2 regions of the Alkalihalobacterium sp. TH-98 genome follow, and region 1 is predicted to be linked to the other one. Evidence: riboswitches for the same ligand, from Rfam matches in the RefSeq annotation. Region 1 holds a riboswitch; the other holds the start of a gene.
The links. A riboswitch is a leader RNA that binds a small molecule or an ion and turns the genes downstream of it on or off. The one in region 1 is predicted to bind thiamine pyrophosphate.
Positions count from the first base shown of each region.

Region 1 (7,481 bases):
AGACTCGTTGTCTCATTCCTCCAGACAGCTGATGGGGATAGTCATATTCATGTCCTTTGAGCCCGAATTCTTCAAGTAACTCCAAAACCTGTTCTTTTTTGTCTTTTTTAGTAAATCCATTAATTTCAAGTGGTAGAAACGCATTATCAAGGATATTACGCCAATCGAGTAGCATATCTTGTTGGGGCATGTAACCGACTTTGCCTAAGCGTTTCTTTTCCACTTCTCCATACAGAGAAATTGAGCCTTTTGTCGGTTGTTCCAGCCCTGTTATCAATCTGAAAATAGTGCTCTTGCCAGATCCACTCGGTCCTAATAAACTAACAAATTCGCCACCTTGGATGCTTAAAGATAATTGGTCAAGAATGGGTGTTACCTTTTCTTTCTTTTTTCCTTTATAGGAAAATGAAACACCGTCAAACGATAAGACATTATTGCTCATCATCTGTTGGCCACATCTGTAATTTGTAAGACATATCCCAGAACATATACTCATAGCGACTTGTATTTAGAAAAATTTCTTCAAGAGCCGTTAGTTCGGCTTCTGTTCTTCCTCCTGCTAGTTCATTCATTAAATTGATAAGCCAATCAGCTAGTTCCCCAAACTCCTCAGAGGCGTACATCTTTACCCATTCACCGTATGTTTCATTTTCAAGTGCTCCAGGAATTTTACTTAACTCAGTTCCAATCTCATAATAACTCCAAGTGCACGGCAGGACAGCGGCAACGAGGTCTGCTAATGAACCGCGTTGGGAAACATTTAGCATATAACCACTGTAAGCTAGAGTAGTTGGAGCGGCTTTTGTTGCTTCAAGTTCTGCCTCACTAATTCCAAGACGACGTGCATATTGACGATGTAAATCCATTTCTACATTTAATGTAGAGTCTAGTAATTTTGCAAAGGTTGACATCGTTTTAAGGTCAGTTCCTTTAAGGCTTCCTAATGCAAATAAACGTGCATACTCAATGAGATACAAGTAGTCTTGTTGCATAAAAAACTTAAACTTTTCAATATCTAACGTACCGTGGCCAATTCCTTGAACAAACGGATGGTCATGGCTTTTTCTCCAAATCGGTTTTGCTTTTTCGTATAAACGATCTGTAAATTGCATTAAAATCACTCCTTGATTTTTTTGTTCGTATACGCCACTAAACAGGTACTTCCATCTTTCTGGTATGACACCATTCGTAAATGAATAGTGTCATTACTTTTGTAAAATGAACGAGTTGATCAATTGAAAGTTGTTCGTTTACGGCATGGGCATGCTCGAGCTTTCCAGGTCCATAAATAACGGTAGGAATGCCTGCTTCTCCAAGCCAGCCTCCATCTGTTACTGTGGGGGACATTCCGACTGTCGCTTTTTCATGAAGGACAGACTGATGAACATGTGCCAATGTTTGAAGGCCGGCGTGCTCTTCATCAATTGCAAGAGAAGGGAAGATTTCACCGCGATCTTCAATCATTGATGTTCCACCCCAACGAAATGTTGGGAGGTTATCTCGAAGCCACGGGTCAGCTTTTGCGACATTAAGGATATGTTCCTCAATTTCTTTTGCAATCTCTTCATGGTTTTCATTTGGATAAAAATGTACAGTAATCCATAAGGAGCATCGATCAGCAATGAATGCTGCATGACGTCCACCTTCAATAACAGCTGGATTAATCGTTGTCATTCCAGCTGGGAATCCAGGGAATGATTTTGTAACTGCCCAATATTGCTCAAGATCTTTTAACCCTTCAATAATTTTTGTCATTTTTTCAATGGCACTTGCTCCAAATAAACCACCACCGGCATGTATCATACTTCGGCGGTTTGCATCATGAAACGTTTGTGCACTTTGTATTGTAATCCAGCCAGTAATGACTCCGCCTTGTCCTTGGATTTGGCAGTCACTCGTATCGACTACGACAGCGAAATCGGCATCATACCCTTTTTTACAACACTCAAGTGTTCCTGCCTCACCAACTTCTTCACCGATGACCGATTGGAAAGTAAGGTCTCCAGGAAGGTCAACCCCAGCTTCTTTTAATAGCTTGATAGCGAATAAAGCGCCAGCGAGGCCGCCTTTCATATCAGCAGCTCCACGCCCGTATAAGATATTATCTTTTACAACTGGGGTGAAAGGATCTTGATCCCAGTTTTCACCTTCTTCAATAGAGGCGACATCAATATGACCATTAATAAGGAGGCTATTAAATTCTGTAGAATTTGTTCCAGCTAAAACTCCAACTACATTTGGATCACCTTCATACACATCCCACTTATCAATCGTGAACCCTAATTCCTGTAGATATGTAGCAATGAATTCTTGTGCATCAGCAGTATTTCGAGCAGGTGGGCTTGGTGTTTTATAGCGAATTAATGTTTTGGCTAGACCAACAAGTTCCTCTTTTCGCTCATCGATTTGATGAAGTAGTAGATCAATAGATGTTTTAGTCAACAGACTCACTCCTTTCAATATTAAAATGAAACACTGACCGTACTCCAAAATAGCATAAAAAAACCACTTCCTATAAAAGGGAAGTGGTTGAATAGTCAGTTACGAACTAATGGTTCAACATTGCTCATTCGCTGTTCCGACTATCCACTTCCCTCCGCTAGTATTATCTAGATCAGGTACAAGGGTTTAGGCATTTGCCAGTCTCAGCTTTTAAAAAGCACCCCTAGTGGATATTTCATAATAAAATTATTTATATTGCTATTCTGAGTACAAAATTAACACACTTACAGTAGAAACTCAACCGAAAAATCTGAAAGTATTGAAACTATAAAGTCTTATGAAGAATATCTGTCTCATAACAGTTTTGTAGGTTAGTTTATTTATGTAACAGTTATGATGAAAATCCGAGTATGAGGAGAGCATTAGTGACCTAAAATTATTATTTTTTACTAGACGGGCTTTATCTTGAGTAATTGTTTTATGGTTTTTAAGAAAGTTGCTTATAGTTAAGGCGTTCATCAGGAATATAAGAGTATTTCAGGACAATATGTATTTTAACTAACAAGTTAAAAGATTGAATATTACGACTATTTATAAAAGATTTAAAAAATGAAAAAAAGTGGTTGAGTTTTCTAATTATCTGTTATATTATAAAACTGTAAACAACAAACTGTAGTAATACAGAAAAGAAGTAAAGAAGTTGGGGTCAGTGATTGAGACCTATTATTATCTAAGATTTTGGTCAACTAGTAATCAACTATTCTCTATAATCAAACTTACATAGCATTGATCAACTAGAAATAATACCTCAATCATAAATTAAAATTTTCTTAAGAAAAGGGAGATGGAGATTATGGCAAAAGTAAACATTCAAGAAGAAGCTAAGAAATTACAAGAACAGTGGGATAATGATCCACGTTGGACTGGTATCGAGCGTCCTTATTCAGCTGAAGAAGTAGTTCGTTTACGCGGTTCTGTTCAAATTGATCATACATTAGCACGTTTAGGTTCACAAAAATTATGGAAGCTTGTAAATGAAGAGCCTTATGTAAATGCACTTGGTGCACTTACTGGTGGTCAAGCGGTACAACAAGTTAAAGCTGGTCTAAAAGCAATCTACTTAAGTGGATGGCAAGTAGCTGCTGATGCTAACCTTGCAGGTCACATGTATCCTGACCAAAGTTTATATCCTGCAAACTCAGTACCACAAGTTGTTAAGCGTATCAACAACTCTTTACAACGTGCTGATCAAATCCAACATATGGAAGGCGAAGGCGAAGTTGATTATTTCGCACCAATCGTAGCTGACGCTGAAGCTGGATTTGGTGGACAGTTAAACGTATTTGAACTTATGAAAGGTATGATTGAAGCTGGTGCATCTGGTGTTCACTTTGAAGACCAATTAGCTTCAGAGAAAAAATGTGGTCACTTAGGTGGTAAAGTACTTATCCCTACACAAACAGCTGTACGTAACTTAGTATCAGCTCGTCTTGCAGCAGACGTTTCTGGTGTACCAACACTAGTAATTGCTCGTACAGATGCTGATGCAGCTGACTTAATTACAAGCGACATCGATCCATTAGATGCTCCATTCATTACTGGTGAGCGTACTCCAGAAGGTTTCTTCCGTACAAATGCTGGTATCGATCAAGCGATCGCACGTGGTCTTGCTTATGCTCCATATGCTGACCTTATCTGGTGCGAAACTTCTAAACCAAGCCTTGAAGAAGCGAAGCAATTTGCTGATGCTATTCATGCAAAATTCCCTGGGAAAATGCTTGCATATAACTGCTCGCCTTCATTCAACTGGGAAGCTAACCTTGACAAAGATACAATCGAAACTTACCAACAAGAACTTGGGAAAATGGGATACAAATTCCAATTCGTTACACTTGCTGGTTTCCACTCTCTTAACTACAGCATGTTTGAACTTGCTCGTGGCTATAAGACTCGTGGTATGGGTGCTTACTCTGAGCTTCAACAAGCTGAATTTGCTGCTGAAGAGCATGGTTACACAGCTACTCGTCACCAACGTGAAGTTGGTACTGGTTACTTCGACCAAGTATCTCAAACTGTATTTGGTGGTACTTCTTCAACTACAGCTCTTAAAGGTTCAACTGAAGAAGCACAATTCCAAAAGTAATAAGTTATATAGCGGTTTTCTAACAAAACTCTCTCATCAATTTAAATATAATTTTGAAAGGCTGGCTGCAAATTGTAGTCAGCCTTCTTTTTTTTCTTCTAAAGGCGTAAAAAAACGAGCACATGCCATGTGCTCGTTCTGTTATTAATTTTGTACCAAAGTTTAGTCAATTTTCTTTTCCGCTATTAATATGCCGTCGCTGTCTGCGTAAACATAATGGTTAGGTTCCCAGTTCACTCCTGCAAATTGTACAGGGACGTTTGTATCGCCTAGACCTTTTTTGATACTGCGAATAGGATTTGTTCCAATTGCAAACACTCCAATATTCATTTCTTTAATTTGTGCAGAATCGCGAATGCAGCCATTAATAATAACTCCCGCTAAATTTCGTAAAACAGCAATTTCAGCTAGGTTATCACCCATTAAAGCGCATTTCTTAGATCCGCCACCATCAACTACGAGGACACTTCCTTCAGGAACTTCTTGAAGAGCTTTTTTGACTAATACATTGTCTTCGAAAACACGTACAGTACAAATCGGTCCTTCAAACGTTTTTTTCTGACCCCAAAATTGAAAGATTGGTTCAGCGAGTAGTAGTTGATCTCCATGTGCATCGTGTAAGTCAGCAGTTTGTATTGACATAATTTCTCCTCCTAGACTATTGATGAATAAATATTCGTCATATCCTATTAAAATTCCTGCTTTTTTGATAAAGAATTTCAAACATGTAGAGAATTTTTTTATTAATGTGGGATGTTATAATAGAGGTCTGTTAGCTTTTTTGGTACAATCATACTATCGGAAAAATTCGTCATGTGTTTATGATACAGAACGACATTTTTCTCATACTTATTTAAAAAGATAGAAAATTATTGGAGGCTTAAACTATGAAAATGATGGATGCAAATGAAATTATCTCTTTTATCTCAAATAGTGTGAAAAAGACACCAGTTAAAGTACATATTAAAGGTGATTTAGAAGGAATCGACTTTGGTTCTGAAACAAAAGCATTTATTACAGGAAATGTAGGGGTTCTTTTCGGAGAGTGGAAAGAGATCGAAGCTGCAATTCAGCAAAATGAAGCAAAAATTGAAGATTATGTAGTAGAAAATGATCGTCGCAATTCAGCGATCCCATTACTTGACATGAAAAATATCCAAGCTCGTATCGAGCCGGGTGCAATCATTCGTGACCAAGTTGAAATCGGTAATAATGCAGTCATTATGATGGGTGCAAGCATTAACATCGGTTCAGTTATCGGCGAAGGCACGATGATCGATATGAACGTTGTAATGGGTGGACGTGCTACAGTTGGGAAAAATTGTCATATTGGCGCAGGGTCAGTATTAGCAGGTGTAATTGAGCCACCTTCTGCAAAACCAGTTGTAGTTGAAGATGATGTAGTTGTTGGAGCTAACGCAGTAATTCTTGAAGGTGTTACTGTTGGTAAAGGTGCAGTAGTAGCTGCAGGGGCAATTGTTACGGAAGATGTTCCTCCAAATACGGTTGTTGCTGGAACTCCAGCTCGTGTAATTAAAGAGATTGATGAAAAAACTAAAGGGAAAACTGAAATTAAACAAGAATTACGTCGCTTAAACGAAGATAACTAATCAACTACGGCATTCATTGAGCTTCCCGCTTGATGGATGCCTCAATTCTATCTAAAAGGAGGGCCACTCATGACAGATTGGCAAAGCCTTGATCAACAATATATGATGTCCACGTATAATCGTTTACCGATTACGATTGAAAAAGGTGAAGGAAATCATCTTATTGATACGGAAGGAAAAGCCTACCTTGATTTATTTACCGGCTTAGCGGTTAATGTACTCGGTCATTCTCATCCAGAGATAGTTAAAACGATTAAGGAGCAAGGTGAAAAGTTTTTACATATTTCAAACGTGTTTTTAAATCAACCAGCTATTCAATTAGCGAAAACGTTAGTTGAGCAGTCAATTGACGGAAAAGTTTTCTTTACGAATTCAGGGGCTGAAGCAACAGAGGCTGCGATTAAGTTAATTCATAAGTGGACGAAAGATGGAGAAAAGAATAATCGTGGTGTCGTTGTTCTAGAAAAGAGTTTTCACGGCAGAACATTAGGTGCAATAAAATTAACTCGGCAACCGGGTGTTTATCAAGATTTTCCTGTAACGGATATGCCGGTTTATGAAGTTGAACCTCATAATCTTGACCAGCTAGAAGAAATCATTAAGACAAAAAATCCTGCAGCTGTATTAATGGAGCCGGTACTTGGATCAGGTGGTATTTTACCATTAGACGAAGAGTATTTACGTGAGGTTGCTCACTTGACGAAAAAATATGGTGTGCTTTGTTGTATGGATGAAATTCAAACAGGGATTGGACGTACTGGAAAAATCTTTGCTTATCAACACGCAGGTTTTTCACCAGATTTAATTTTATTTGCTAAAGGAATTGGTGGTGGCTTACCGCTTGGAGGTATTATCGTTTCAAACGAATTAAGTCATCTATTTAAACCTGGTGATCACGGGACAACTTTTGCACCTTCACCATTAAGTGCTGCCCTTGGTAATACAGTGTTCAAGGTTTTACTAGAAGATGGTGAGCTGGAGAAATCAGTGGCTCGTTCAAAATACTTACATGAAAAACTAAATCGTTTAAAAGACAAAAATCCTAAAGTATTAGAAAAAATTCGTGGTAAAGGAATGATGGTTGGTATAGTAACACTCCTTGCTCCTGAAGATGCAAAGAAGTTGCAACGAGACCTGTTGGCAGAAGGCTATTTAGTCGATGTGACCCAACAAACGATCATTCGTCTACTCCCGCCGCTCACGCTCACGGAAGAAGAAATAGATGAATTCACCAAAGTTTTAGAAGCAAAACTCGAGCTTGTGCAGGAGAAGGAGCTTAACCAATG
Region 1 covers NZ_JBYCKM010000045.1:342,595-350,075, forward strand. The annotation lists gene AC2VNP_RS17285 (ABC transporter ATP-binding protein) at 1-442, opposite strand, end outside; gene tenA (thiaminase II) at 432-1,112, opposite strand; gene AC2VNP_RS17295 (acetylornithine deacetylase) at 1,150-2,442, opposite strand; TPP riboswitch at 2,575-2,677, opposite strand; gene aceA (isocitrate lyase) at 3,296-4,585, shown strand; gene rraA (ribonuclease E activity regulator RraA) at 4,748-5,227, opposite strand; gene dapD (2,3,4,5-tetrahydropyridine-2,6-dicarboxylate N-acetyltransferase) at 5,473-6,195, shown strand; gene AC2VNP_RS17315 (aspartate aminotransferase family protein) at 6,265-7,481, shown strand, end outside; gene AC2VNP_RS17320 (N-acetyldiaminopimelate deacetylase) at 7,479-7,481, shown strand, end outside.

Region 2 (7,481 bases), on a different contig from region 1:
GCAAATCACTTTATGATTTGCACCTTTCTAACTTCCATTAAAGTTTATTCAATTGACTCGTCCGCTGAGCCAAAAAATTCATCATATAGGGCACGAACAGCTTTTTCCTCATCTTCATGGCGAATACCAAATACTAAGCTGACTTCTGAAGAGCCTTGATTAATCATTTCAATATTTACATTAGCATTGGCAAGTGCCGAAGTTGCACGTGCTGAAAGACCGATCGTATTGTGCATCCCTTCGCCAACCATCATAATCATGGAAAAATCACGCTCTACATACACATCATCTACATCTAACTCTTCTCGAATACGAGTAATGATGCGATCTTCTTTCTCCCCATCCAACTGACACTGTTTTAAAATAACAGACGTGTCATCAATTCCAGATGGGATATGTTCATAAGAAATGCCCTCTTCTTCAATAATTTGAAGTAACTTACGTCCAAAACCGATTTCGCGGTGCATTAAGTACTTCCGCACATATAGCGTGCAAAATTCCGAGTCACTTGCAATCCCGATCACTGGATTTAACACACAAGCACGTTCAGCCATAATCATCGTTCCACGAGCTTCTGGATTATTTGTATTTTTTATACAAACAGGAATGGACTGACGGAATGCAGGCATTAGTGCTTCATCATGAAATACTGAAAAACCAGCATATGATAATTCGCGCATTTCACGATACGTCATTTTCTTAATGTTCACAGGATTTTCAACGATCTTTGGATTGGCTGCAAATACCGAATCAACATCTGTGAAATTCTCATATAAGTCCGCCTTCACTCCTGCAGCTAAAATAGATCCTGTAATATCTGATCCACCTCGAGGGAAAGTAACTAGTGTTCCTTCTTTTGAGTATCCAAAAAATCCTGGAAAAACGATCACACCTGGACGTTCCCTTAATTGGAACAAATGTTCATAGCTTTCCGGAAGAACTTGAGCGTTCCCGGGTTCATCAGACACTAATAATCCGGCCTCATTTGGATTTACATATTGCGCTTCAATTCCGGTGCTTTGAAAGTAAGCCGCGATTAACTTTGCATTATTGTCTTCTCCACTGGCTTTCATTTGATCGATGAATTTTCCTTCATGGGAAGTGTCAAAAGCTACTCTTGCTTGTAAATCCTCTTTAATCGTTTCTATAATATCTGCTGACAAATTGAGATCTAATGCAATCTCTTCATAACGGCTTACAACAGCTAGTAGAGCATTTTCAACGTCACCTTTTTCTACCACGGCATCGGCTAACTGAATAAGTAAATCCGTAACCTTTGTATCGGTTGCTTCCCTCTTCCCTGGGGCTGAGACAACCACAAATTTTCTCTCTTCGTTCTCGGCAATGATTGAAGCCACTTTACGAATTTGCTCTGCGTTAGCCACTGATGTTCCACCGAATTTCGCTACTCTCATCTCGTTTCTCCAACTCCTATAAAGTTTTTTTCTGTTCCCTTAATATTTCAATAATTCATAATTTATCATAGCCCTTGCCTGTTTGCAAAGTTGAATAAATTGGATATTGTAGGCTGTGTAAGGATATATCACCAACTGGTTTATTCAACCTTCACATCCTCCCCTTTCACGCTAATCGATAGAAAACCCTCCCATATGGTTGGATTTTCATGTGACAGTAACACTTCACAGGAATAAAGAGCTAAAATTAACAAACAATATTCGATATTTCTCAGCAAAATCCCTTCTCGCCAGAACCTTATTCATAAATTATTCGTAATTACTTTTTTTAAGATGTAACCATCCAGCAAACTATTTTCATTCTTCACTTCCTTTAGTCAGTTTTTGAAACCAACATCACATATAGGAATTAAAAATTAGGACTCATCATGAATAAAGCTACAAGAAAAAAAGGAAAATAGATCCAATTAACTGTTTTCTTTTCCTAAATATTGTGTTAATTTAATAGTACAACTGAAGAAAACGGGAGCTCCAAAGCAAGGGGCTGAGAGGACAACTGATACTGTTGTCGACCGTGAACCTGATCTAGGTAATGCTAGCGGAGGGATTTTGTAGAATTCTTATGTCCATTCGACCGCTTTCTTGCGGTCTTTTTATTTTTATAGTGCACATTATGAAAAATAGACGACTGTATAACAGTCGGATAACACCATAATGATTGCAGCTATAAAAATGGATGACATTCTTATATTATCTTCCCCTCCTCCATGATCGGTTCTAACATCCAGAACTTAAATCAAACTTAGGAGGATCTTTTATGTCAATTCTTAACCCATTTCTAAACAGTAAGAAAGTGTATGAGAAAAGCAGTACAAACGATACGATTGCTGTTCCTTTTCGTGAAATTGAACTAAGCCCAACCTCATTTAATGGAAAAGAAATACCTAATGAACCGTTTAGAGTATACGATACGACCGGGCCTTACACTGACTCTACATATCATGCAGATGTCAGAAAAGGACTGCCAGAATTACGCAAACAATGGATTTTAGATCGTGGCGACGTTGAATATTATGAGGGTCGTAATATAAAACCTGAGGATAATGGTTTTATTGATATTGAAAAAACAAAAGCTGTGGAAGTATTTAATACAACAAGCAGAAAACCAGTACGAGCGAAACAAGGAAAAAATGTAACCCAACTTCACTATGCTAAAAAAGGAATCGTCACACCTGAAATGGAATTTATTTCAATTCGTGAAGGTTTAGACCCTGAATTTGTGCGTTCAGAAATAGCGAGTGGAAGAGCAATTATTCCATCCAATATTAATCACCCTGAAAGTGAACCAATGATTATCGGTCGTAATTTTCACGTGAAAATTAATGCGAATATTGGAAACTCAGCAGTCAGTTCATCTATAGAAGAAGAAGTCGAAAAAATGACTTGGGCTATTCGCTGGGGTGCCGATACAATTATGGACTTATCCACAGGAAAGCATATACATACAACAAGAGAATGGATTATTCGAAACAGTCCAGTCCCAGTAGGTACAGTGCCTATTTACCAGGCCCTTGAAAAAGTGAATGGAGTAGCTGAAGACTTAACATGGGAAGTTTACCGAGATACATTAATAGAGCAAGCAGAACAAGGAGTAGACTATTTTACGATACACGCCGGGGTGCTACTCCGATATGTACCACTTACAGCTAATCGTTTAACCGGTATTGTTTCTAGAGGTGGTTCAATTATGGCTGCATGGTGCCTTGCCCACCATCAAGAAAACTTTCTCTATACTCATTTTGCTGAGATCTGTGAAATTATGAAGACGTATGATATCGCTTTCTCATTAGGTGACGGTTTGCGCCCAGGCTCAATTGCTGATGCTAATGATGAGTCCCAATTTGCTGAACTGGAAACACTAGGAGAATTAACGAAAATTGCTTGGGAACATGACGTTCAAGTAATGGTAGAAGGTCCTGGACATGTACCCATGCACAAAATCAAAGAAAATATGGATAAACAACTTGATATTTGTCATGAAGCACCTTTCTATACATTAGGTCCACTCACTACTGATATCGCACCAGGGTATGACCATATTACTTCAGCGATCGGTGCGGCGATGATTGCTTCTTACGGAACAGCCATGCTTTGCTATGTAACACCAAAGGAACATTTAGGGTTGCCGAATAAAGACGATGTTCGTGAAGGTGTTGTAACCTATAAACTTGCTGCACACGCAGCTGATTTAGCGAAAGGGCATCCAAATGCCCAACGACGAGACGATGCACTTTCAAAGGCTCGCTTTGAGTTTCGTTGGCGAGATCAATTTAACTTATCTTTAGACCCAGAAAAAGCAATGAGTTTTCATGATGAAACCCTTCCAGCAGAAGGCGCCAAAACCGCCCACTTCTGTTCAATGTGCGGGCCTAAGTTTTGTAGTATGAAAATCTCTCATGATATTCGTCAAACCGCAAAAGAAAAAGGAATCGATGAACATACTTTACTCAAAGAAGAAATGGAAAAGAAATCTGAAGAATTCAAGGAACAAGGAAGTAAAATATATAGATAATAAAAAGAAGCTGATTCATAGATAACTAATCTATAAATCAGCTTCTTTTTTGTAAAGGTCCGGTAATGTAAATGACTTAAATCCACAGCAAAATTATTGCCATTCCCCGTCGCGGTCCCACTTTCCTGAACGAAGACCAACAGTTTCAAGTAATAGAGAAATCAATGACCTTGGTTCACCTATTAATGAATTTTCTGTACAGCTTGACTCTGGTCTATACTCCATATCAAGCGCATCTTTTAATGTTACTTCCTCTAAAAAGTTCGTAACATCTGCTTCATTAAAGCAAGGAGGAGAAACATAGACGTTAAGTGAATGATCTACTATCATTCGAGCATTAGCTGGTGCGACTTCTGTCGTTTTAACCAATGATCCAATTAAAGCAAAAAGTATAATAAAAACAGAAAGCAATATAGAAATTTGTTTGTTCATTTTTTCATGCCTTTCATCTAGCTCGTAATCTATTATTTATTCTAGTACGAAATCATCAGATGAGCAATGAACAACGCTTGAACTTTATTTATATAAGCCATTCACCAAAATTTCCAAAGCATAAGGTGCTCGAATCCCTTCTGCTGCTGCAGATAATGGAATTACAATAAAATTCTCATTTTTAATAGCTGTAACATCTTCTAGTGCCGGATGACGCAGTAATGTATCTTTTTTCTCTTCAGCCGACGTTTCACCATAATCAACAATGATGATTATTTCAGGATCTCGATCCACTACTTCTTCCCAGCTTACTTCTGCCCAGTTTTTATCGATTTCACTAAATATATTTTCTGCTCCCGCTAGCGTGATTAACGAATTTAAAAAATTTTGTGCCACTGTAAAAGGTGCCGTATCTCCGCTATCAAATACAAATACTTTCTTCTTTTCTGTTACCTCTGGAATATTTTTTTGAATTTCAGATAGTTCTTCTTCCATCGAAGCAATTATTTGTGCTCCTCTTTCTTCGACGTTAAAGATACGTGCTATATTTCGAATATCTGAATAAATATCATTAATTGTCGGGCCAACTTTACTAGAAGACTCATGTAAGTATGCATTGATGCCAAACTCTTTTAATTGTTCAACAGTACCAATATTATCCTCGCGAAATGCACTTGCCCACCCTGCATAAGCGAAATCAGGTTCTTCTGCTAAAAACACTTCTTGCGATGGGTATCGATCCGAAAGAACTGGGATTGACTCATAAGCATCCTTAAATTCTGGTAAGACGGCATCATCTAAATATGCGGTTCCCACCATAAATTCTTCTAATCCAAGAGCTAGCATCACTTCAGTTACGTGTTGGTTTAACGTAACTGCACGCTTAGGTGCTTCAGTGAACACTAACAGCTGCTCATTATTTTCGATTTCAAATGATTCATATTCATTTTGGTCGACCTTTTCAACTTCTTTAACTTGAGGACTATTCGTTGTTGTCACCTCTTCGTTTGTTCCCGTCTGCTGCCCACATCCAACTAGCAGTGTGGATGTAAGTATAATAGCTGATAAGATCGATTTCATTTTATTGATTTTTTTCATATTCATTCTCCTTATTTTTTAATTTAGCAATAATTGTCCAGCGATTACTTACTTGATAATCTGTTACGTCTCCTCGAATGGGAATTGGATAACCCCCATTTGTCCAAACCTCCTCTTTAAAAGGTTCTAGATTACGTTGGAATTCATTTATACTCCCATCAAGAGTTTCATCTCTTCTTAATACCGCTTCAGCTCTTTTTTTAGCTAATTGAGGTATTAATGTTGTTCCCCTAATACGTTGATAACTAGTTTGATAATTTTCGAACATGTCGATTACTTCAAAGCCTTCTGCGTTTAATAGATAGCACATTTCCCTAGGAAGTATTAAACTATACTCCCGGTCTACTTTATATCGAGAAACTTCATTGTTTTGTTCATATGTTTCATAGGTTATCGTTGTTTCAAATGTCTGTCGGTTTAAGAGAGTTACGCCCTCGGTTGTCTTATAAATTCGTTTCTTCCCCCATTGTTTACATTGACTTACCTTCCAATTTCTCTCATTCGGTGGAATGATAAGGTCAACTGCTACTAAACCACTATCTACAAGATGTTTTTTCACGTTTGCCAATACTTGCAACTGTTCATCAGGTAACAGAAAGTGTTGTAAGAAGCCTTCTGTTAGTAGAATATGGCTAAATTTGATAGAAGAATTGATATCTAATGCATTCTTTTGTATTAAAGTTAACTTAGACACATTTCTTAACCTTTTTCGTTTCTTTTCAGCTATTTCGAGCATATCTTCACTCGTATCGAGCCCTGTTACATCAACTCCCTGAACAGCCAATTCATACGCGATTCTGGCTGTCCCAACTCCTAACTCTAATACACAAGGTTCAGGAGTAGTATTAATCATTTGTTTAAAGAATTCGACACCACTTTTTCCAGTAAAAAGATCGAAATACTCGGCTTCAAGGCCAATATAAGGTTGAGTGATTTGTCTTTTATGCCGATCCCCCTGCATACCACAGCGGTTACAAAGCGACCCAGCTAACTGTTCAAATGGTGTTCCGATTGGAATTCCGTTTTTCGTATCACCATTTCTTTCTTCATATTGAAATCCACAAAAATTACATTGATATTCGCCCATTCTCTCCTCCTAATTATTTGAAACAATAGGCCTCACATTTTCACCTTTTTACCTAACCGCCATTTTCGAAGTATATAAAACATGAACCTTCCCAGTAATTGGGTGTTTAAGAATAGTCGCATTAACATGGAAAACATCGGCTAATAGTTTTACGGTCAGCACCTCTTCTGGTGAACCTTTTGCAACGATTTGCCCTTCGTTTATCACTAGTAATTTATCGCAATAAGCAGCAGCTAAATTTAGATCATGTAAAGCTGCTAAAGACGTTAGTTTTAAACCTTTTACTACATCAAGAAGCTGTAATTGATGCTGAATATCAAGATGGTTTGTCGGCTCATCTAGTATAAATAATTTGGGTTCCTGTGCAAGAGCTCGTGCTATTAATACCCTTTGCTTTTCACCGCCTGACAAGTGTGAAAAACTCCGATTTCGGAAATGCTCCATTCCTACTTCGTTTAGTGACCGGGTTACTATTGTTTCATCGTATTCATTATCTTTTTCTAAAAACCTCTTATGTGGATGTCTCCCCATCCGCACAATATCTTCTACTGTAAAATCAAATGGCACTGAGCTTTCCTGACCAACAACAGCTACTTGTTGAGCAAAACTACGATTTTTCCACTTATTTGTGTTCGATTGGTTCATTAGTATGGTCCCGTTAGAAGGTGCATAAATCCGATAAATCGTTTTTAATAATGTCGATTTGCCACTGCCATTCGGTCCGATCACACCAACAAACTCACCATCATTTACTTGGAAATTGATATTTTGAATGATTGGATTTTGGTCAATTTCCGTCACCACATTTTGGACTGAAAGCTTCACTACTTTCCACCATCCTCTGTTCCAAATGAATAGTTACTTCTTCTTAATAGCC
Region 2 covers NZ_JBYCKM010000009.1:227,703-235,183, forward strand. The annotation lists gene AC2VNP_RS04375 (aspartate kinase) at 45-1,415, opposite strand; TPP riboswitch at 1,928-2,039, shown strand; gene thiC (phosphomethylpyrimidine synthase ThiC) at 2,233-3,987, shown strand; gene AC2VNP_RS04385 (hypothetical protein) at 4,081-4,419, opposite strand; gene AC2VNP_RS04390 (ABC transporter substrate-binding protein) at 4,504-5,517, opposite strand; gene AC2VNP_RS04395 (methyltransferase domain-containing protein) at 5,501-6,604, opposite strand; gene AC2VNP_RS04400 (heme ABC transporter ATP-binding protein) at 6,653-7,429, opposite strand; gene AC2VNP_RS04405 (FecCD family ABC transporter permease) at 7,429-7,481, opposite strand, start outside.
Region 2: linked by a shared signal. The riboswitch ahead of thiC (phosphomethylpyrimidine synthase ThiC) and the one ahead of AC2VNP_RS17295 (acetylornithine deacetylase) in region 1 are both predicted to bind thiamine pyrophosphate.